DNA from 3 places in the Cupriavidus sp. 94F1 genome. Region 2 is predicted to be linked to each of the others. Evidence: predicted binding sites of a transcription regulator. Region 2 holds the regulator's gene; each other region holds the start of a gene.

The links. The regulator HrcA, encoded in region 2, represses chaperone genes, less so after heat shock. The targets are predictions, from matches to a motif close to TTAGCACTCNNNNNNNNNGAGTGCTAA.
Region 1: a site for HrcA is predicted at 6,088-6,114, ahead of rpoH (RNA polymerase sigma factor RpoH). Genes of this name have one in related genera too.
Region 3: a site for HrcA is predicted at 3,329-3,355, ahead of groES (co-chaperone GroES). Genes of this name have one in related genera too.

The regions. Positions count from the first base shown of each region.
Region 1 covers NZ_JBYOJT010000003.1:40,329-48,041, forward strand. The annotation lists gene AC3FJ6_RS07870 (ANTAR domain-containing response regulator) at 1-256, shown strand, start outside; gene AC3FJ6_RS07875 (CmpA/NrtA family ABC transporter substrate-binding protein) at 736-2,046, shown strand; gene ntrB (nitrate ABC transporter permease) at 2,148-3,017, shown strand; gene AC3FJ6_RS07885 (ABC transporter ATP-binding protein) at 3,031-3,834, shown strand; gene ybiB (DNA-binding protein YbiB) at 3,909-4,898, shown strand; gene AC3FJ6_RS07895 (pirin family protein) at 4,957-5,829, opposite strand; gene rpoH (RNA polymerase sigma factor RpoH) at 6,184-7,119, shown strand; gene AC3FJ6_RS07905 (SCO family protein) at 7,231-7,713, opposite strand, start outside.
Region 2 covers NZ_JBYOJT010000002.1:671,338-679,050, forward strand. The annotation lists gene mprA (MprA protease, GlyGly-CTERM protein-sorting domain-containing form) at 1-735, opposite strand, end outside; gene AC3FJ6_RS07185 (hypothetical protein) at 942-1,424, opposite strand; gene recN (DNA repair protein RecN) at 1,482-3,218, opposite strand; gene AC3FJ6_RS07195 (NAD kinase) at 3,264-4,181, opposite strand; gene hrcA (heat-inducible transcriptional repressor HrcA) at 4,338-5,390, shown strand; gene hemH (ferrochelatase) at 5,502-6,617, shown strand; gene AC3FJ6_RS07210 (RNA-binding S4 domain-containing protein) at 6,662-7,057, shown strand; gene AC3FJ6_RS07215 (hypothetical protein) at 7,125-7,280, opposite strand; gene grpE (nucleotide exchange factor GrpE) at 7,569-7,713, shown strand, end outside.
Region 3 covers NZ_JBYOJT010000002.1:317,538-325,250, forward strand. The annotation lists gene AC3FJ6_RS05505 (alpha/beta fold hydrolase) at 1-787, shown strand, start outside; gene AC3FJ6_RS05510 (patatin-like phospholipase family protein) at 807-3,134, opposite strand; gene groES (co-chaperone GroES) at 3,487-3,777, shown strand; gene groL (chaperonin GroEL) at 3,866-5,509, shown strand; gene AC3FJ6_RS05525 (T6SS immunity protein Tli4 family protein) at 5,840-6,742, opposite strand; gene AC3FJ6_RS05530 (hypothetical protein) at 6,739-6,930, opposite strand; gene AC3FJ6_RS05535 (T6SS immunity protein Tli4 family protein) at 7,061-7,713, opposite strand, start outside.

The DNA of each region.
Region 1 (7,713 bases), on a different contig from region 2:
GCGCGCCGAGCGCGTCAAGACCGTGCTGGACGTGGCCTATGCGCGGTTCGAGCTCGACCAGCAGCTGCGCGCCGAGCTGGACGCCACCAGGCTCAAGCTGGCCGAGCGCAAGACCGTGGAACGCGCCAAGGGCCTGCTGATGGAGTCGCGCGGCATCACCGAGGACGACGCCTACAAGCGGCTGCGGTCGATGGCGATGGAGCGTGGCATCAAGCTCGTGGAAGCCGCCCAGCGCGTGATCGACGTGATGGGCTGAGGCCAGTCCATCCTTCCGCCATCCCTTTCGCCCGCGTCCCTCCCGCGCCCCCCCCAACACCAGCCCGGTGCATGCGCGGGCGCGGCGCTGCACCAGATACGCCATCCCGCCGCTTCCCCGCCGCTTCCCCGCCGTTTTCCCGCACGGTTTCGCGCCGATTTCCGCTCCCGGGGACCTGCGCCGCAGCCCCCCGCATGCACCGTCCCCTCGCTTGGCGCCTCGGCCTGGTGAAAAGCGCAGCCGACCGCACGGCGTTGTGCACCGCAACGGGCATGGCATGACGCTTGCGTAGTGGCTGACAAGGCCAACGACGGCCGGCATCACCCTGTAGTGCCCGGTATCACCCACAACATGCATGCACGCGCGCCAACGACGGCCCGCGCGGCATCGGACAACGGCGTCCTGCACCGCACCTTCCGGCTTCTGTCGACGCCTGGGGCTGCGGTCGGGACGCCTTTTTTCTTCTCGGAGCCATCGCAATGCCCTCTCGCCTCAAGATTGCCAAGCCCAACGTCGCCGACAACGCGGCCGCCGACCGCGCTCCGGCCAGCCACGGCCGCCGCCGCGCGCTGGCCACCCTTGCCGGCGCCAGCGTGATGACGCTGGTCGATCCGCTGGTGCGCAGCGGTGCCTGGGCAGCCGGCTCCGATGCGCCCGAGAAGGCCGAAGTCAGGATCGGCTTCATCCCGCTGACCGACTGCGCCTCGGTGGTCATGGCGTCGACGCTGGGCCTGGACAAGAAGTACGGCATCAAGATCACGCCGAGCAAGGAGGCGTCGTGGGCAGCCGTGCGCGACAAGCTGGTCAATGGCGAGCTCGATGCCGCGCACGTGCTCTACGGCCTGGTCTACGGCGTGCAGCTCGGCATCGGCGGGCCCCGGAAGGACATGGCGGTGCTGATGAACCTGAACCACAACGGCCAGGCCATCACGCTGTCGCAGAAGCTGGCGGAAAAGGGCGTCAAGGACGGTGCCAGCCTGAAGGCGCTGATGACCCGCGAAAAGCGCGAGTACGTGTTCGCCCAGACCTTCCCCACCGGCACGCATGCGATGTGGCTCTATTACTGGCTGGCCGCCAACGGCATCAATCCGATGCAGGACGCCAAGGCCATCACCGTGCCGCCGCCGCAGATGGTAGCCAACATGCGCGTGGGCAACATGGACGGCTTCTGCGTGGGCGAACCGTGGGGCGCGCGTGCCATCGCCGACAAGATCGGCTTCACGGCCGAAACCACCCAGGCCATCTGGAAGGATCACCCCGAGAAGGTGCTCGGCACCACATCGGATTTCGTCCAGAAAAATCCGAACACGGCCCGCGCGATGGTGGCGGCCGTCCTTGAAGCATCGAAGTTCATCGATGCTTCGGCCTCGAACCGCCGCAAGACCGCCGAGACCATCGCGGCCAAGTCCTATGTCAACACCGACATGGACATCATCCTGGACCGCATGCTGGGCCGCTACAGCAACGGTCTGGGCAAGACCTGGGACGACCCCGATTCGATGAAGTTCTATCAGGACGGCCTGGCCAACTACCCGTTCCTGTCGGACGGCATGTGGTTCCTCACGCAGCAGAAGCGCTGGGGCCTGCTGAAGGACCACCCCGACTACCTGGCCGTGGCCAGGCAGGTGAACCGCATCGACGTGTTCAAGCAGGCCGCCGCCGCGGCGCAGGTGCCGCTGCCCAAGAGCGATTTCCGGACCGCGAAGCTGATCGACGGCGTGACCTGGGACGCCGCCAAGGACCCGAAGGCCTACGCCGACGGCTTCAAGATCAGGGCCGGCGCCCTCTGACCCCGCACGCGTTGTTCGCGACCTGATCGCCCTCTGGAAAGGAGCCCGCCGTGAATGCCCTCGCCCCTGCCGTTACCCCCACTACTCCGCAAGGAGCCGCCATGGATGCCGATGTCCTCGATACGGAAGCCAAGGAACAGACGCGCCGCCGCGCCCAGGAGCTTGCCATCCAGGCGAAGCAGGCCGCGCGGCGCGAGGCCGTAGCCGGCTTCGTGCTCAAGTGCGTGCCGCCGCTGGCCGGCTTCGTGCTGTTCCTGCTGGTCTGGCACGGCATCGCCACGCTGATCCCGGCATTGCCCACGCCCGGTGCCACCTGGAATGCCGCCGTGCCGCTGTTTGCCGATCCGTTCTATCGCAACGGCCCGAACGACCAGGGCATCGGCTGGAACGTGCTGGCGTCGCTGGCGCGCGTGGCGGCCGGCTTCGGCCTGGCGGCGGTGATCGGCATTCCGGCCGGCTTCCTGCTGGGGCGTTTCGCCTTCCTGAACGCGATGGCGGCACCGGTCATCAGCCTGCTGCGGCCCGTGTCGCCGCTGGCCTGGCTGCCCATCGGCCTGCTGCTGTTCAAGGCCGCCAACCCGGCCGCCATCTGGGCCATCTTCATCTGCTCGATCTGGCCGATGATCATCAACACGGCGGTGGGCGTGACGCGCGTGCCGCAGGACTACCTGAACGTGGCGCGCGTGCTTGACCTGTCCGAATGGAAGATCTTCCGCAGCGTGCTGTTCCCGGCCGTGCTGCCGTACATGCTGACCGGCGTGCGTCTGTCCATCGGCACCGCGTGGCTGGTGATCGTGGCCGCCGAGATGCTGACCGGCGGCACCGGCATCGGCTTCTGGCTGTGGGACGAGTGGAACAACCTGAAGGTCGAGCACATCGTCATCGCCATCTTCATCATCGGCGTGGTGGGCCTGGTGCTGGAGCACCTGCTGCTGGCCCTGGCGCGCCGCTTCAGCTACGGCAACACCTGATCGGAGCCCCGTCATGGAAAAATTCGTCAGCATCGAACACGTAGGCCAGACGTTCAAGACGCGCAAGGGCCCGTTTGTGGCATTGCGCGACATCAACCTGTCGGTTGCCGAAGGCGAGTTCATCACGCTGATCGGGCATTCGGGCTGCGGCAAGTCCACACTGCTGAACCTGATCGCCGGGCTGACCACGCCCACCGCCGGCGCGCTGATCTGCGCCGGGCGCGAGATCGCCGGGCCCGGGCCGGAGCGCGCCGTGGTCTTCCAGAACCATTCGCTGCTGCCGTGGCTGACGTGCTTCGAAAACGTCCACCTGGGCGTGGAGCGCGTGTTCGGTGCCACGGAGAGCAAGGCGCAGCTGAAGGCCCGCACGCACGACACGCTGGCACTGGTGGGCCTGACCCACGCCGAAGGCAAGTATCCGCACGAGATCTCGGGCGGCATGAAGCAGCGCGTGGGCATCGCCCGGGCGCTGGCGATGCAGCCCAAGGTGCTGCTGATGGACGAGCCGTTCGGTGCGCTCGATGCGCTGACCCGCGCCCATCTGCAGGACGAACTGATCAAGATCGTGGCGCGTACGAAGAGCACCGTCGTCATGGTCACGCACGATGTGGACGAGGCCGTGCTGCTGGCCGACCGCATCGTCATGATGACCAACGGCCCGGCGGCCACCATCGGCGAGATCGTCAGCGTCGATATCCCGCGCCCGCGCGACCGCGTGGCGCTGGCCGACGACAAGACCTACCACGCCTGCCGCACGGCCGTGCTGGACTTCCTGTACCGCAAGCAGCGCAACCCGGCGCTGCAGGAAGCCGCCTGAGGCCCTGCGGGACCCATTGCCGGCGGCAATCGTGGGCTATCATGAACCCCACCCCCACGATTCCGGCAGTCATCATGACCACAGCAGCAGATTCGCCATTTTTGGCGGCAAAGTACATCAAGGAAATCGGCCGCGGCGTCAACGGCGCCCGGGCGCTGCCGCGCGAGGATGTCCAGGCGCTGTTCGACGCCATGCTGGCAGGCCGCGTTTCCGATATCGAACTGGGCGCGGTGCTGATGGCGTACCGCATCAAGGGCGAGGCCCCGCACGAACTGGCCGGCATGCTTGAAGCCGCGCACCAGCATTGCCAGCCGCTGGCGGCGCCGCCCGACAAGCCCGTGGTGGTGATCCCCAGCTACAACGGCGCGCGCAAGCAGCCCAACCTGGTGCCGCTGCTGGCGATGCTGCTGGCGCGCGATGGCGTGCCGACGCTGGTGCATGGCGTGCGCGCGTTCCACGGCCGCGTGACCAGCATGGCCCTGTTCGACGCGCTGGGCGTGCCGCTGTGCGCCACCACCCAGGCCGCGCAGGACCAGCTGCGTGCGGCATCGAACCCGCTGGCCGTGCTGCCTATCGACGTGCTGTCGCCCGCGCTGTCGGCCCTGCTCGACAAGCGCGCCATCATCGGCCTGCGCAATTCGTCGCACACGATCGTCAAGATGCTGCAGCCGGTGGGCGCGCATACGCCGGCCGAAGCCCTGCGCCTGTACAGCTACACCCACCCCGAATATCGCGAAACACTGACCGATTATTTCTCGCACGAGCCGGCCAATGTGCTGCTGGGCCGGGGCACCGAGGGCGAGGTGGTGGCCGATGCCCGCCGCAGCACGCGCATCGACTGGCTGCACGACGGGCATCAGCGCACGATGGTGGACCCGGTGGGCGGTTCCATCGCCGAAGTGCCGGCGCTGCCGGCCGGCACCGACGTGGCCGACACGGCGGCCTGGATCCGCAAGGTGCTCGATGGCGCCGAGCCGGTGCCCGCCCCCATCGCCACCCAGATCGCCACGATCAAGGATTGCCTGCGGCAGGCCACGCGCGTGGCCTGGGCCAGCCCGGTCTGATCGCCCAACCCGGCCAGCGCGCGGAAAGGCGGCCGCGGCACGTCGGCCGCGCTGCGGCCTAACGCCGCACCGGCAGCGGGATGCGCTCGGTTTCGCCTGGCACGTGCGGAAACTTGTCGTCCTGCCAACGCTGGCTGGCTTCCTCGATGGCTTCCTTGCTGCTGGCCACGAAGTTCCAGAAGATAAAGCGGCGGCCGTCGGTCGGATCGCCGCCGAGCAGCATCACGCGCGACGGCATGGTCGCCGTGATCGTCACCGGCTCGCCCGGCGTCAACACCACCAGATGCTCGGCGGGCAGCGTCTCGCCATCCATTTCCAGGTTGCCGTCCACCGGATAGACGCCGCGCTGCACATGTTCCGCCGGAATCACCAGGCTGGCGCCGGCATCCATCTCGATGGCCACGTAGAGCGTGCGGCTGTACACCCGCACCGGGGATTCGGCGCCGAAGGCATCGCCGGCAATCACCGTCATCCGCACGCCGGGCAGTTCCAGCTTGGGCAGCGTGGCGCCCGGATGGTGGTGGAACGACGGCGGATCGTTCTCATGGGCCAGCGGCAGTGCCACCCAGGTCTGGATGCCATGCAGGCGCGGGCCTGCCTCGCGGGCGGCATCCGGCGAACGTTCCGAATGGACGATGCCGGTGCCAGCCGTCATCCAGTTCACGTCGCCCGGCCGGATCACCTGTTCGCTGCCCAGGCTGTCCCGGTGCATGATCTCGCCCTCGAAAAGGTATGTCACCGTGGCCAGACCGATATGCGGATGCGGACGCACATCCATGCCCTGCCCCGGCGCCATCTCCACGGGGCCCATGTGGTCGAAGAAAATGAACGGCCCGACGGTCTGGGTCGTGGCGGCGGGCAGCAGGCGGCGGACGGTGAACTCGCCGATATCCCGCACATGCGGCTTCAGCAAGTGTTCGATAGCAGACATGGAAACGTCTCCAAGGAATGGTGCAATGCGGCTGGAAAACAACTTCAGTGTAGCGAATCCCGCAATTCACCATCCCGAATTTGCAGTGAATTCGTCGGAAACCGATTGACCGCCGGCTTCTCTAATATTCCTGTCGGGATCACGCCGCCCGCCAGGCCTTGTGGGGACTGGGGCGCGATCCGAAGCCGACGACGATCAGACGCTATCGGGATTACGACCCCGATGTGACGGAACTATCAACCCCATCGGCCCTCTAACTTAGCACTCGTCCGGTTCGAGTGCTAATATGCGTTGCAATGCGGTGTCCTTCCGGGACACACCGGCAACCCACCGCCGGATGCGAAAGGAGTCATAGTGAACGCAGTCCTGTCTGCCGATCAAAACCAAGTTTCCCGCCGTCTGCCGACGGCGCCCCAGAGTGCTGCCGCGAACAGCCTTGCGCTGACGTTTCCGGGCACGCTGGGCAATCTGGATAGCTATATCCAGGCGGTCCATCGCATTCCGCTGCTTACCCCCGAGGAAGAGCTGCGGCTGGCCCGCGACCTGCGCGACAACGATTCCGTCGATGCCGCCCGCCGCCTGGTGATGTCGCACCTGCGCCTGGTCGTGTCGATCGCCCGCCAGTACCTGGGCTACGGCCTGCCGCACGCCGACCTGATCCAGGAAGGCAATATCGGCCTGATGAAGGCCGTGAAGCGCTTCGACCCCGAGCAGGGCGTGCGCCTGGTGTCGTACGCGATGCACTGGATCAAGGCCGAGATCCACGAATACGTGCTGAAGAACTGGCGCATGGTCAAGGTGGCCACCACCAAGGCCCAGCGCAAGCTGTTCTTCAACCTGCGCAGCCACAAGCAGGGTGCGCATACCTTCACGCCCGAGCAGATCGAAGCCGTTGCACGCGAGCTGAACGTCAAGCCCGAGGAAGTGATGGAGATGGAAACCCGCATGTCGGGCGGCGATATGGCGCTGGAAGGCCAGATCGACGATGGCGAGGAAGAATTCGCCCCCATCGCCTACCTTGCGGACAACCACAACGAGCCCACCAAGGTCATCGAGGCCAAACACAACGACCGGCTGCAGGTGGAAGGGCTGGAAGAAGCGCTGAGCAAGCTCGATCCGCGCAGCCGCCGCATCATCGAGGCGCGCTGGCTGGACGTGAACGACGACGGCTCGGGCGGCTCCACGCTGCATGAGCTGGCCGACGAATTCGGCGTGTCGGCCGAGCGGATCCGCCAGATCGAGACGGCCGCGATGAAGAAGATGAAGGGTGCGCTGGCGGCATTTGCCTGATCCGCGCCAACGCGGAACGCACCAAGCAAAAGGCCGGTCGATTGACCGGCCTTTTTGTTTGCCCTGGCGCACCGGCATCGCCGCCGCGCGCCCGGCACGTCCGTCAGGACATCAGGACATCAGCGCCTTCAGGTCGTGGGCGATCGGCTCCGGACCCTGGCCGTGGCGGATGAACAGCCGCAACTGACCGTTCTGGTCGAATACGTAGCTGCCGGCCGAGTGATCCATCGTGTAGTTGTTCGGCGACGAACCGGGCACCTTGGCGTAATACACCTTGAAGTCCTTGGTCACCTGCTTGAGCGCGGCCTCGTCAGCCGGGCGCAGGCCCAGGAAGCGCGCGTCGAAGGCCGGCACGTACTGGCCCAGCAGCGCGCCGGTATCGCGGTCCGGGTCCACCGTGACGAACAGCACCTGCACCTTGTCGGCATCGGGGCCCAGCTGCTCCATCACCTGCTTGAGCTCGACCATGGTAGTCGGGCAGACGTCCGGGCAATGCGTGTAGCCGAAGAACATCAGCACCACCTTGCCCTTGAAGTCGCCCAGCGTGCGGGTCTTGCCGGCGGGGTCCTGCAGCGCGAAATCCTTGCCGAAGTC
Region 2 (7,713 bases):
ATTCCAGTCGACCCCCGCGATACCGCTGGCGTTATTGGTCGCCGCGCCCAGCACGCTGGCCACGCGCGTGCCATGCCAGCTGCTGTCCGTGGCGCCGGAGCCGTCGGGGCAGGTGCTGCCGGACGGCACGTAGTCGCCGGGGTCATGCGCGTCGGTGTCGCGTCCGTCGCCATCGACCGATACCGAGGTGGCACTGATGAAGTCATAACCGGCAACCAGCCGGCCCGCCAGGTCGGGGTGATCGAGATAGCCGGTGTCCACCACGGCGATCACCACGCTGGCGCTGCCCCGCGAACGGTCCCAGGCGCGCGACAGGTTGGCCGCGCCGGGCGTCACTACGGGCGATCCCATATAGAGCGACTGGGTCGCGAAATCGGTGTCGTTCGGTACGGTGTCGTGCAGTTGCAGCCAGCGGTCGGGCACGGCATCGGCCACGCGCGGGTCCTGGCGCAGCCGCCTGGCCACGGTTTCCGGATCGTCGCCGCGGCTGTCCTTGACCGTCAGTAGCTGCATGGCGTTGGCCATCGGCCGCCTGACCGACAGCGCCAGGCCGGTATTGGATTCCACGCGGCGCATGCGCGTGGTGTCGGCGCTGGTGTCGATGGTCTGGCCGACGTCGCGCCAGCGGACGATGTAGTTGCCGGTGTAGCGTGGCGCCGGTCGTCCGATGCGGGCCAAGGCGGCCGGGGCGGGCGCGGCAGCCGATGCTGATGCTGACGCCGATGCCGCCGGCATGGCGTCGGCCCGGGAGACCCCCGGCAGGCCGAGCAGGGCGCCGGCCGCCATCGCCAGCAAGATCGGCGCGATCGAACCTTTGCGGAATTTCAGCGTTGCGTACGACATCTGCACTCCCGTGGAGAACGTTTGATGCGGACTGCTGACAGAACTGCTGATAAATCAGTATGGTTGGCGTTGCGCGCCGGGTGCCTTGGGCTTTGGGCTTACGGGTTGGGCATGTCGCGGCTGACCGGCTTGCCGCGATGCGGGCGCAGCATCCGGTCGGGCGTGGCCGATGCCACGCGCGGCGCCGCCTGCAGCGTGGCCACGGCCTGATCCAGCGTGACATCGGCCGATGCCGTGATCGCCGTCACCAGCCAGACGCCGCCCGACATCGGCCGCTTGACGACGTAGCGCACCGGACCCTGCACCTCGGCCAGCAGCTTGCCGGCATCCTCCGATGCCGTGACCTCCGGCGGTGCAAACTTGACCAGGATGTCGCCGATGGCACGGTCGTCAGTAATGCTGCCGCGCGGCGGCGCGAACGACTTCGATTCCGAAGCGCAGCCCGACACGGCGGTCAGCGCGGTCAGGCCCAGCGCCACCAGTACGGAGGCACCCAGGTGACGGGCGAACCGGCCGGCGGTCGGTACAACCACCGGGCCAACCGTGGTGCGGCGGGTGGATGGCAGCTTGCCATGGGTCATCGGTTTGAAACTCCTGTCCTGGTTTGCGTGGGGGCCGGTTTGCACGGGCGATGGGGCTCAGCCCGCCGCGCGGCGCGGCTTCCTGCCGCCGCCTTCGCGCGGCGCATTGGCCGCCTGCGCCGCGGCGCGGGCACCCTGCGCCAGCATCTCTTCGGCGTGTTGCATCGTCGTGGCCGTGACCGTGGCGCCGCCCAGCATGCGCGCGGTCTCGCTGACGCGGCCTTCGGCATCCAGCAGGCGGATGCGCGAACGCGTGACCGCGCCGGCCTTGTCGGTCTTGCTTTCCTTGCTGACCAGCAGATGGGCGCCGGCCTGCGCGGCCACCTGCGGCAGATGCGTCACGCACAGCACCTGGCGCGAACGGCCCAGTTCCTGCAGGCGACGGCCCACCACCTCGGCCACGGCACCGCCGATGCCGGTGTCGACCTCGTCGAAGATCAGGGTCGGGGTGGGCGCGGCCTCGCTGGTGATCACCGAGATCGCCAGGCTGATACGGGCCAGTTCGCCGCCCGATGCCACGCGTGCCAGCGGCCGCGCTGTGACGCCCGCGTGGCCGGCGACCAGGAATTCCACCTGTTCCAGCCCGTGGCTCTGGCCTTCTTCGAGCGGGTGCAGGGCCACGGCGAATGTGCCGCCGGCCATCGACAGCCCCTGCATGGCATCCGTGACGGCGGCCGACAGGGCGGCGGCGGCCACCTTGCGGGCGGCCGACAGATGCTGCGCCAGCGTCAGGTAGGCGGCGCGGGCGGCGGCTTCGCGCGCCAGCACCTTGTTGATGTCCTGGGCGGCCTGCAGGTCGTCGAGTTGCTGCTTGCGGGCCAGCAGTTCGTCGGGCAACTGCTCCGGCGGCAGGCGGTACTTGCGTGCCGTGGTGTGCAGCGCCTGCATCCGTTCTTCCACGGCCTGCAGCCGCTCGGGGTCGAGTTCGAGCCGGTCCACGTAGCGGGTCAGCGAATGGGCGGCCTCCTCGACCTGCACCAGCGCCGGTTCCAGGGCGGCCAGCACGTCGCGCAGGCCCGCATCGACATCGGCAAGCTGCTGCAGCCGGTGCACCACGCCGTTGAGCACCGACGCCACGGCGCCATCGGATTCGGACAGCGCGTCGAGCGCCGCGCGGCTGCCGTCGATCAGGCCGGCCGCATGCGACAGGCGGTTGTACTCGGCCTGGATCTCTTCCCACTCGCCGGCTTGCGGCGCGAGCTTGTCGAGCTCGCCCACCTGCCATTCGAGCCGCTCGCGTTCGAGCTGCATCTCGCGCGACTGGTGTTCCACGGCTTCGCGCTGCGCGCGCGCGGCACGCCAGGCGCGCCAGGCCTCGGCCACCGCGCCGGCCTGCTCGGTCAGCCCGGCGTGGGCGTCGAACAGGTGCCGCTGGGCGTCCGGGCGCAGCAGTTGCTGGTGCGCGTGCTGGCCGTGGATGTCCACGAGCTGGTCGCCCACCTCGCGCAGCTGCGCCAGCGTGGCGGCGGCGCCGTTGATGAACGCCTTGCCGCGGCCCGAGGCATCGACGGTGCGGCGCAGCAGCACGGTGTCGTCGTCGCCGGCCAGTTCGCGCTCGGCCAGCCAGGCATCCAGCGCGGGATGGGTCAGGAACGTGGCGCTGATACTGGCGCGCGCCGCGCCTTCACGGACCACGCCGGCATCGGCGCGTTCGCCCAGCACCAGGGCCAGCGCATCGATCAGGATCGACTTGCCGGCGCCGGTTTCGCCGGTAAATACGGTGAATCCGGCCGAAAAGTCGAGGTCGAGCGTGTCGACGATGACGAAATCGCGGATGGACAGGCTGCGCAGCATCTTGGGCGGTTGGTGGCGTCAGGCGGGATACGGGGAAGGGCGGGCTCAGAGCCGGTTGTCTTCGGTCGGATACTCGTGCCAGTGCAGCTTCTTGCGCAGCGTGGCGTAGTAGTTGTAGCCCAGCGGGTGCAGCAGGTTGACGGTCTTGGCCGAGCGGCGCACGACGATCCGGTCGCCCGGCAGCAGCGACGCCAGCGACTGCATGTCGAAGTTGACGCTGACATCGCGCGCGCTGGCTACCTCGATCGTGACTTCGGCGTCGTGCGGCAGCACGATCGGCCGGTTCGACAGGGCGTGCGGGGCGATCGGCACCAGCACCAGGCCCGACAGCGTGGGATGCAGGATCGGGCCGCCGGCGGCCAGCGCATAGGCGGTGGAGCCGGTGGGCGTGGACACGATCAGGCCGTCCGAACGCTGGTTGTACATGAAATAACCGTCCACGGAGACGGCCAGTTCCACCATGCCCGAGATGCCCGAGCGGTTCACCACCACGTCATTGAACGCCAGCGCCGAGAAAATGACGGCATCGTCGCGGATCACGCGCGATTCCAGCAGCATGCGGCATTCGGCCTCGTAGCGGCCGGCCAGCATTTCGGGCAGCGTCCGGGTGACGTCCTCGAGCGGAATGTCGGTCATGAAGCCCAGCCGGCCATGATTGACACCGATCACCGGCACCTCGTGGCCGGCCAGCTGGCGGGCCAGGCCCAGCAGCGTGCCATCGCCCCCGAGCACCACGGCGACGTCGGCCTCGCGGCCGATTTCGTCGGGACTCAGCACCGGATAGCCGGTCAGTCCGGTCGCCATGGCGGTCTCGCGCTCGAACACCACATCCTGGCCATTGCGCAAGATGCAGGACGCCAGTTCTTCCAGCGGGCCTTCGATACCGGCGGTCGAATGCCTGCCCACCAGGGCGACGGTCTTGAACGGAGCGCGCAGGGCGCTGGTCTTTGAGGGGGCAGACATGGCGGGATTAGAACATACCGGGATGCCCATTGCCAGCTTCGGCCCGGCGCCGCCGGAACGGGTGCCGGCGGCACCTGCCGGCCGACAGCGATCGTGCGCCCGCCATGCGCGGGCGGACGCCCGAACGGGCCAGTTTTGATTAAAATCCCCAGCATCATGGACGAACGTTCTAAAACGCTGCTCAAGACCCTGATCGAGCGATACATCGCCGAGGGGCAGCCCGTGGGCTCGCGGACCCTGTCGAAGTACTCGGGTCTGGACCTGTCGCCGGCGACCATCCGCAATGTGATGTCGGACCTCGAGGAAATGGGTTTCATTGCCAGCCCGCATACGTCGGCCGGCCGGGTTCCCACGCCCCGCGGCTACCGGCTGTTCGTCGACACGATGCTGACGGCGCGCCCGCTGGAAGGTCCGCCCGGCCTGAACGCCGAACTGGCCGGCCTGAAGGACGAGATCCAGGGGCAGATGGCCAGCCAGCAACTGGGCCCGCAGCGGATGATCACGGCGGCGGCCCATACGCTGTCGAACCTGTCGCGCTTTGCCGGCGTGGTGATGACGCCACGGCGCGCCCAGGCGTTCCGGCAGGTGGAATTCATGCGGCTGTCGGACAAGCGCATCCTGCTGATCATCGTCAGCCCAGAGGGCGACGTGCAGAACCGCATCATCCAGACCGAACTGTCGTACACCCCGGCCCAGCTGATCGAGGCCGCCAACTTCTTCAACACCCACTACGCGGGCATGAGCTTCAATGCCGTGCGCGACCATCTGCGCGGCGAACTGCAGGCGCTAAGGCGAGACATGTCGTCGCTGATGCAGGCCGCCGTGGAGGCCGGCAGCAGCGCGATGGCCGAGGACAATACCGAGCAGGTGGTCATCTCGGGCGAGCGGCGGCTGCTGGAGGTGGAAGACCTGTCGTCGAGCATGGACAAGCTGCGCCGGCTCTTCGACGTGTTCGAGCACAAGACCAGCCTGTTGCAGCTGCTGGACGTGTCCAGCCACGCGCAGGGCGTGCAGATCTTCATTGGCGGCGAAAGCCAGCTGGTGCCGCTGGAGGACATGGCCGTCATTACCGCGCCCTACGGGGTCGATGGCCAGATCGTCGGCACGCTGGGCGTGATCGGACCGACGCGGATGGCCTACGAGCGGGTGATCCCGATCGTCGACATCACGGCCCGGCTGCTGTCGAGCGCGCTGAGCCAGAACTCCTGATGCGGTGCCGGTGTCTGTCCTTACGGGCCGGGCACCGCCGGCCGGCTACCATTGCATGCTCCCGACCCCATTCCCGATTGCCAGCGCCCCGGCATCCGAAACGGAAACCCCATGACGTTTTCGCCTGAACCGGCATACCAGCACGGCCAGCCGCCGCGCACCGCGATCCTGCTGATCAACCTTGGCACCCCCGACGCCCCCACGCCCAAGGCGGTGGGCCGCTATCTGAAGGCGTTTTTGTCCGATCCGCGCGTGGTGGAGATCCCGCGCCTGGCCTGGCTGCCCATCCTGCATGGGCTGATCCTGCCGTTCCGTTCGCGGGCGTCGGCCATGAAGTACGAATCGATCTGGCTGCGCGAAGCGCATATGACCGGATCGCCGCTGCTGGTCCACACCGAGCGCCAGGCGCATGCGCTGCAGTTGCTGATGCACAAGCTCGGTCATGACGTGACCGTGGCCTGCGCCATGCGCTATGGCAATCCGTCGATCGGCTCGGTCATGGAGGCGCTGCGCCGGCAGGGCACCGAACAGATCCTGGTGCTGCCGCTTTATCCGCAGTACTCGGGCACTACCACAGCCACCGCGTTCGACAAGCTGTTCCGTGTGCTGGCCGGATGGCGCAATCAGCCGGAAGTGCGGCTGATCAAGCACTTTCACGATCATCCCGCCTACATCGCGGCGCTGGATGCCCAGGTCAGGGCGTACTGGACCCGCCATGGCGTGCCTGACTTTGCGCGGGGCGACAAGCTGATCCTGTCCTTCCACGGCCTGCCGCGCCGGCTGCTGGACCTGGGCGACCCCTATCACTGCGAATGCCTGAAGACCGGCCGCCTGCTTGGCGAGGCGCTGGGCCTGCAGCCGGGCCAGTACCAGGTGACGTTCCAGTCCCGTTTTGGCAAGGCCGAATGGCTGCAACCCTATACCGCACCGACGCTGACGGAACTGGGCCGGGTTGGCACACAACGGGTGGATGTGTTCTGCCCCGGTTTTCCGGCAGACTGCATCGAGACGCTTGAGGAAATTGCGATGGAAGGGCAGAGCGAGTTCCGGGTGGCAGGCGGGCAGGACTTCCATTTCATTCCATGCCTGAATGATGCCGAGCCCTGGATCGCCGGTCTGGCCGACATTGCCCTGCAGCATCTGCAGGGCTGGCCGCTGTCCATACCCCATCCGCACGAACTGGAAGCGCGGCGCGGGCGTGCCCAGGCACGCGGCGCGGCGGCCTGAAGGAAAGCCATGGCGGCGGGCAAGCCGTCAGGAAGGATTTGACGATGCAAGTGGATTTCGAGGCGGGTGCGCGGATGCGCATCGACAAGTGGCTGTGGTGCGCGCGGTTCTTCAAGACCCGCTCGCTGGCGGCCGAGGCGGTGGACCGTGGCCGGGTGACGGTCAACGGGCAGCCGGTCAAGAATTCACGGGAAGTGAAGCCCGGCGATACCGTGGTGCTCGAAGCCCATCAGCAGCGCTGGGAGGTGGTGGTGAAGGGCGTGCCGGCGTCGCGCGGCGCAGCGCCCATCGCCCAGAGTACTTATGAGGAAACCCCGGAAAGCCAGGCCCGGCGCCAGGCGGAGTCTGATCGGCGGCGCATGCAGCCGGAGCCGACCGCGGAACTGCAGGGGCGCCCGACCAAGCGCGACCGGCGCAGGATCGACAATTTCAGAGGGTAGGAAATCGGAAATGTCAGCGATCCGGTCACGGCAGGGCTGCCGCGGCCGGGCGGTGTGAGGGCGGGGGTTAACGGACGTACTGCACGAGGTAGTGCTTGAATACGGCCTTGCCGCTGCCATACTCGGTGTCGCGTGGCGCCACCGCTTCGGACAGACAGATAAAGGCCGTCATCGCCGACAGAACGGCGACGACACAGAACGTCACGACTGGTAGCTTGTGCATGGCGAAGCGTCCCGAAGATGCACCAAATTGATCCACCTTTCTGCTCCCGTTATTTTTGTCATTTTTTCCTGCATTGAATCTTAGTGTTTGCGTTGCAGCAAATCAATGAACAGGGGATTGCATCAAACAGGCCTTTGTAACGGCGTATTTCGGGGTCTCTGAACCCGCACACTTGAAAAACTGGAAGCGTGGCGCCATGTGCGGCTAGACTTGCCGATTGGCATCCGATCCACCCCGCGGTCCGCAGACGTTGCGGGCCGAGGTTTTGCATTTTTGATACGAATCGACATGGAAGAACAGAATCAGACGCCAGATACGAACACGCAGCAGGCGGCCAACGCCGCGGCAGCGCCGGCGCCCGAGGCTGCGGCCGCCGGTCCCGACGACGTGGCACGCTTGACCCAGCAGGTGGCCGAGCTGGAAGCCAAGGTCA
Region 3 (7,713 bases), 350 kb from region 2:
GTTCGGCATCAAGAACGATCTGGTGCGCGCCATCGTCAAGGCCAAGTTCGAGCGCGGCGACAATTTCCACTACCGATGGGTGCCGCTGACCTGCATCCGCCAGGTGGACCGCCTGCGGCGCTGGGTGCTCGACGGCGCGCGGCGCGTGGCCTGCCCGACGCTGGTGGTGCATGCCCGCGAGGACGAACTGACGTCGGTGCGGTCGGCGGACTTCCTGCTGGCGAACGTGCCGCAGGTGCAAGGCGTGGTGGTCGAGAACAGCTACCACATGATCTGCGTGGACAACGACCGCGAGCAGGTGATGGCCAGCGTGGCCGGATTCCTCGGGCTCGACGCTGGCGCCGGCCGCGCGCGCACGCGCCGCGCCGTCGAGGCGCCGATGGCAGCGGAGGCCGTGCAGGCGCTGGTGCAGGATTACCTGGCCGCGCTGACGTCGCGCCATTTCGAGGCCATCTATCCGCAGCTCGATCCGGCCATCGTCTGGCGGCACGTGGGCGACCACCCGCTGGCCGGCGAGTATGGCGACCGCGATGCCGTGATCGGCCTGTTCCAGCGCCTGGCGCAACTGGCTGGCGACACGATCCGCATCGACGTGGCGGGCGCGCCGCGTATCGACGGGCAGACCGTGGAGGTGGATATCAGCGTGTCGTATCTGTTCGACGGCACGCCGATGCAGGGCCATGGCACCCAGACGCTGCAGCTGCGCAATGGCCGCATCGCGGCCGTCGAATACCGCTCGGCGATGGCGGTCGCCAGCCCGGCGGCGCTGGCGGGCCAGGCCGTCTGAGCATGCCGGGAGGCACCCGTCAGAACACGCGGCCCAGCTGCAGATAGAGGTTCCAGACGCCCTTCGGGGCCGCCGCGAAGCCGAAGTAAAGCGGGCCGATCACGCTGTTCCCCCCGATGAACGCACTGGCGCTGGACTTGTACGGGCCGCTGCCGAAGTTGCGCCGCCTGAGCCAGACATCGCCGATTTCGAGGCTGGTGCCGAAGACCGTGCTGCGCAGCCCCGGCAGCGTGAACTCGCGCAGTTCGTTCAGATAGGTGAGCCGCCCATACAGCAGGTAGTTGCCCGAGAACTGGTCCGGCGCATAGGCCGACAGCCGCTGGAAGCCGCCCAGCGTGAAGCCCAGGCCGCCGCTGACGCTGTTGTTCGAGCGGTGGTCGTTGTACGTCATGGCACCTTCGGCGGCCAGGTTCAGCGTGTGGCGGCCGTAGCTGCCAGCCCACAGCGCCTTGGCGTGGACGTCGTCGAAGCTGTTGTCGGCCCCGCCGAACGACAGCTGGTTCACCGCGTACAGGTAATAGCCCTTGCGCGGGAAGAGCGGGTCGTCGAGCTGGTCGATGGTCAGCTGGGCGCGCACCACGGGCTGGCGCACCCGGGCACTGAACCGGCCGTTGGGCGCGCCGGCGAGCAGGTAATCCGAGGCGTAGCGCACCTGCTGGTAGTTCGCGCCGAGGCGGAACTCGCCCAGGCGGCCGATGGGCAGCCCGAAGTCGATACCGGCCTGAGCGGTGTCCACGCGCACGGCCGTCAGCGGCGTGGCATTGCGCTTGTCGCCATTGTCCGGGTAGATGTCCACGTGCTTGCGGGCGTATTCCAGATAGGGCGCGATATAGAAGCCCAGCCGGTCGAACACGGGCTGGCGCAGTTCGGTATGCCATTTCGCCTGGTTGCTGCCCAGCACGATGTCATTGCGCCATTCGAGCCCGCCTTGGGTCAGCCACGGGTAGCGGTGGCCGAGCTGGAGGTTGAAGGCGCCCTTGCCATCGAACGTGGTGGACAGTCCGAAGCCGAACAGCAGGAACTGCGGGCCCCATGACTTTTCGTGCGCATCGACCTTGAGCACCGAGCGGCCGTCCTCGGTCACCAGTTCCTGCGTCACGCTCTCGAAATCGCCACTGGTCGACAACTGGGTCAGGTCGTGGTTGACGGCGGCCGTGTCGTAGCGGTCACCTTCGCGCACGCGCAGGTACTGGCGCACGTACGACGCCGGAATGCGGCCCGAGGTGTGTACCTCGATCGCGTCCACCCGGCGCGGTTCCGCGGTGGCCACGTGCGCGGCACGCGAAGCGATGTACTGGTCCCAGGCCTCGCGCGGCAGGGCCAGCCCGGCCAGCCGGGGCGCGATGGCGGTGGTGGCGGCATAACCCAGCCCGATACCGTCGCCGGCGTGCGAGAAATCGGTGAAGGACAGCTTGCCCAGATCGGGCTCCAGCAGGACGTCGCGCGGGCCCAGCAGCGCCTTTTGCGTGGCTACGTTCTGGTTGGTCAGGATCGTCACCATCTGCTGGGTGACGGCTGCCGGAGAGTCCAGCGTGGCCGGATCGTCGAGCGGGGTGGCCACGTTGACGGCAATCACGATGTCGGCGCCCATGTCGCGCGCCATCTGCACCGGCAGGTTGCTGACCAGCCCGCCATCGACCAGCGTGCGTCCGTTCACGGCGAACGGCGCGAACAGGCCGGGCACGGCGGCACTGGCGCGGATGGCACGGGGCAGCGAGCCGTGGTCCAGCACCACGGGCGCGCCGGAGCCGAGGTCGGTGGCGATCGTGCGGAACGGCACCGGCAGGGTATTGAAATCGACGTCGCCGGGCCATGCCGACGTCCAGTCCTGCAGCAGCGTCAGCAGCTTGTTGCCCTGCACCAGGCCGATCGGCAGCTTGACGCCATCCTTGCCAAGCCCCGCCGAAATGCCGATCGGATACTGGAAGCTGTCCTCCCGGAGCGTCTGCGGCAGCTGCGCGCGTTCGTTGCGGTCGAACACGATGTCGCTGAGGTTCACCCGGGACAGCCGGGTTTCCAGTTCGTCGGCGCCGATGCCGCTCGCGTACAGCCCCCCGACCACCGCGCCCATGCTGGTCGCGGCAATGCAGTCCACGGGGATATGCATCTGCTCCAGCGCCTTGAGCACGCCGATATGGGCGTAGCCCCGCGCGCCGCCGCCGGACAGCACCAGGCCGATGCGCGGCCGGGCGGACGGGGCGCCATTTGCACCGTCGGGACCACTGGCCGGCCCGGCGGCGCATGCCGCATGGGCGTGCTGCCACGACAGCAAGCCGAGCAGGAACAGACCGAACAGGACAGCCCACCCCGGCGGGGCTCGGTGCGGCGCAATGGCTTGGCGAAACATGACGGTCACTTCGGAAAGGGCTGACAACGGTGGGGAACCCGTCTGCCAACGTGGCAGCGGAACTTTTCGTGGACATTGTCAGGGGATGCGGCCAGAAAGTGGCGATCTGGCGCACGGCGAAGAAAAAAACCGCAGGGTACGGGAAAACCCCCATTCAGCCCGCGTCTTGAAAACGAAATACCCCGTCCCTATAATTAGCACTCGCTGGGGGAGAGTGCTAACAGCCAGCTGTTGCCCCTTCCCTGCGGTATACCCGAAAACCCGATGGCCGTTGCCGACCGGTGCCAGGGCACCCCCTGATAACGGCCGTTTTGTGAATTAAAACTCACTTTTTTTGTATTTAGGAGTCCGTATGAACCTGCGTCCTCTGCACGACCGTGTGATCGTGAAGCGTCTGGACAATGAAACGAAGACCGCTTCCGGCATCGTGATTCCCGACAATGCAGCCGAAAAGCCGGATCAAGGCGAAGTGCTCGCCATTGGCCCGGGCAAGAAGGATGACAAGGGCAACAACATTGCCCTCGACGTGAAGGTGGGTGACCGCGTGCTGTTCGGCAAGTATGCCGGCCAGGGCGTGAAGGTGGATGGCCAGGAGCTGCTGGTCATGCGCGAAGAAGACATCATGGCTGTCGTCAACAAGTAATCGACGCCCGTCCTTCCAGACATACCCAGATTCCTGACCGCCCAGCCCGATGCGCGGGGCGGTCTTCCCAGATTCGGAGATTCAGAACATGGCAGCAAAAGACGTAGTGTTCGGCGACGCCGCACGTGCCAAGATGGTTGAAGGCGTGAACATTCTCGCCAACGCAGTGAAAGTGACGCTGGGCCCGAAGGGCCGTAACGTGGTGCTGGAGCGCAGCTTCGGCGGCCCGACCGTGACCAAGGACGGTGTGTCCGTGGCCAAGGAAATCGAGCTGAAGGACAAGCTGCAGAACATGGGCGCCCAGATGGTCAAGGAAGTGGCTTCCAAGACCAGCGACAACGCCGGTGACGGTACCACCACCGCTACGGTCCTGGCCCAGTCGATCGTGCGCGAAGGCATGAAGTTCGTGGCCGCCGGCATGAACCCGATGGACCTGAAGCGCGGCATCGACAAGGCCGTGGGTTCGGCCGTGGAAGAGCTGAAGAAGCTGAGCAAGCCGACCACGACCAGCAAGGAAATCGCCCAGGTTGGCGCGATCTCGGCCAACAGCGACGCCTCGATCGGCGAGCGCATCGCCGAAGCCATGGACAAGGTCGGCAAGGAAGGCGTGATCACGGTGGAAGACGGCAAGTCGCTGGCCGACGAGCTGGAAGTCGTGGAAGGCATGCAGTTCGACCGCGGCTACCTGTCGCCGTACTTCATCAACAACCCGGAAAAGCAGGTTGTTCAGCTGGACAACCCGTTCGTTCTGCTGTTCGACAAGAAGGTCTCGAACATCCGTGACCTGCTGCCGGTGCTGGAGCAAGTGGCCAAGGCTGGCCGCCCGCTGCTGATCATCGCCGAAGACGTGGAAGGCGAAGCCCTGGCCACGCTGGTGGTGAACAACATCCGTGGCATCCTGAAGACCGCCGCCGTGAAGGCTCCGGGCTTCGGCGACCGCCGCAAGGCCATGCTGGAAGACATCGCCATCCTGACGGGCGGCACGGTGATCGCCGAGGAAATCGGCCTGACGCTGGAAAAGGCCACGCTGCAGGACCTGGGCCAGGCCAAGCGCATCGAGATCGGCAAGGAAAACACCATCATCATCGACGGCGCCGGTGACGCAGCTGCGATCGAAGGCCGCGTGAAGCAGATCCGCGCCCAGATCGAAGAAGCGACCTCGGACTACGACCGCGAGAAGCTGCAAGAGCGCGTGGCCAAGCTGGCCGGCGGTGTTGCCGTGATCAAGGTTGGCGCTGCCACCGAAGTCGAAATGAAGGAAAAGAAGGCCCGCGTGGAAGATGCACTGCACGCGACGCGCGCTGCCGTGGAAGAAGGTATCGTCCCCGGCGGTGGTGTGGCCCTGCTGCGCGCCCGCGCTGCCATCTCGGCGCTGCAAGGCGACAACCCCGACCAGAACGCCGGCATCAAGATCGTGCTGCGCGCCATGGAAGAGCCGCTGCGCCAGATCGTGCTGAACGCTGGTGAAGAAGCGTCGGTCGTGGTGGCCAAGGTCATCGAAGGCAAGGGTAACTACGGTTACAACGCCGCTTCGGGCGAGTACGGCGACCTGGTGGAAATGGGCGTGCTGGACCCGACCAAGGTGACCCGCACCGCGCTGCAGAACGCCGCTTCGGTGGCTTCGCTGATGCTGACGACCGACTGCGCCGTTGCCGAAACGCCGAAGGAAGAGTCGGCTCCGGCAATGCCGGGCGGCATGGGCGGCATGGGCGGCATGGACGGCATGATGTAAATCGCGCCGGACTGCCGGGCCAGACGGCCTGACTGTCAAAAAACCCCCGAGGGTGCGAGCCCTCGGGGGTTTTTGTTTTGTGCGGCCTTCAGCGAGCGCGCGCCACAATCGCGTGCGCGGCGTCTTGCCGCTGGCGCAAGGACGGAAGCAATTCCGCCCTCAGCCATTGCAATGCCGCGCCAGTCGATACGGCAGCGTGCCGTTGCCACCCGCCGGCGTGCGCAAGGCCGGCGTGGGGAAGCAGGGGAGCCGACGCAAGTGCAAGCAGCACCCGCCGGCGTGAGCGGCTCGTGTTTGTCATGGGTGTCATGGGTTGGGCTGTATCCATGGTCAGACGGCTCCCGGCCGCAGGCGGATGGAATCGATCAGTCTGTCCCATAGCTCTAGCGCTTCTTCGTCGCTGGCGAATGATTCGTTGTTGGTCTTGTAGACGCTTTCGATGACGTCGAGCTCGGCATTGAGCTGCGGCTCGGCGAGCGAGTATTCCTTGCCGGAGGCCTCCCATTTGAAGGCGTAGAGCCGCTTGCCCTTCTCCGTCCCCGCGATGAGGATCTCGTCGGCCTCGATGGGGCCGACCGGCCGCGCACGGTTGCGCAGTTGATGCATGCCGGCAATCGAGCCCAGCAAGCTGGTCAGCAAGCCGCCGGCCCGCTTGCGCAGGCTGGGCTCGACGCGATATTGAGCGAAGGCCGACACCTGGATCCATGCGTCGGGCTTGTTGGGGAGCTTGATGGTCAGGGACCAGCTTTCGCGGTTGAAAAGGGTGTCTTCCAATATGACGCTGCCTGCCACAAAGCCTTTTCGCCGAGGCACCGACGCGTCATCCACCGGCCGCAACTTGTCGGCAATCTCCGCGCAAAACTCCAATTGCGAATCGAGACGGTCGTTCGACACTTCCCTGAGATAGGTTAGAGTCCGGCCGCCCACGCGGAAGTACGAATCGAACTGATACATGATTGTGCCCCCAGGCCGATTCCATGACACAAGCGTGACGCCGCGATTGATGCCATGGTCCACCCGCCGAACGAACAGACTGCCGTATTGCTCGTGCGGCGCGGCACGCAGGGCCTGCTCACGCTGGTTGATCATGGCGTCATACGCCAAGTCTGTGCGGATGTCGTTGCGAAAGACTAGAGGGTCAGTGTTGTACCGCCATTGCGGTACGAGCGTTGCATCCTCCGGCACGTCCACGAGGTGTCGGCCGATGGACGTGGTTATCCAACTTGGGGTCATGCGGACTCCTGTTCGAGTAACGGATACCATTGGGCATCCTGAGCGATCGTGGCACGCCGTGAGACACCCCGAAGTACCTTGTCGCAGCCGTGGATCTCGGTCAGTGCCCGGCTGACGAAGCCGCCCATGGAATGCGTAACCACAATCACGTTCTCGGCCACGATGCGCGACGGCCACTTGCGCGGCATGCCTCTGCGGTCCGCGCCTTTGCCATCCGGGGTATCGTGAAGCAGTATGCCGGGGCGAGTGCGAGCAGCACCCGCCGGCGTGAGCGGTTCGTGTTTGTCATGGGTGTAATGGGTTGGGCTGTATCCGTGATCAGACGGCTCCCGGCCGCAGGCGGATGGAATCGATCAGCCTGTCCCATAGCTCCAGGGCTTCCTCGTCGCTGGCGAATGATTCGTTGTTGGTCTTGTAGACGCTTTCGATGACGTCGAGCTCGGCATTGAGCTGCGGCTCGGCGAGCGAGTATTCCTTGCCGGAGGCTTCCCATTTGAAGGCGTAGAGTCGCTTTCCCTTCTCCGTCCCCGCGATGAGGATCTCGTCGGCCTCGATGGGGCCAACGGGCCGCTCACGGTTGCGCAGTTGATGCATCCCGGCAATCGAGCCCAGCAAGCTGGTCAGCAAGCCGCCAGCCCGCTTGCGCAGGCCGGGCTCTACGCGATATTGAGCGAAGGCCGACACCTGGATCCATGCGTCGGGCTTGTTGGGGAGCTTGATGGTCAAGGACCAGCTTTCGCGGTTGAATCGGGTGTCTTCCAGAATGACGCTGCCCGCCACAAAGCCTTTTCGCCGAGGCACCGACGCGTCATCCACCGGCCGCAGCCTATCGGCAATCTCCGCGCAAAGCTTCAGCTGAGAGTCGCGACGGTCGTTCGACACTCTCATCAGATACGACAATGTCCGGCCCCCAATGCGGAAGTATGAGTCGAACTGGTACATGATCGTGCCGCTCGGACGATTCCAGGAAA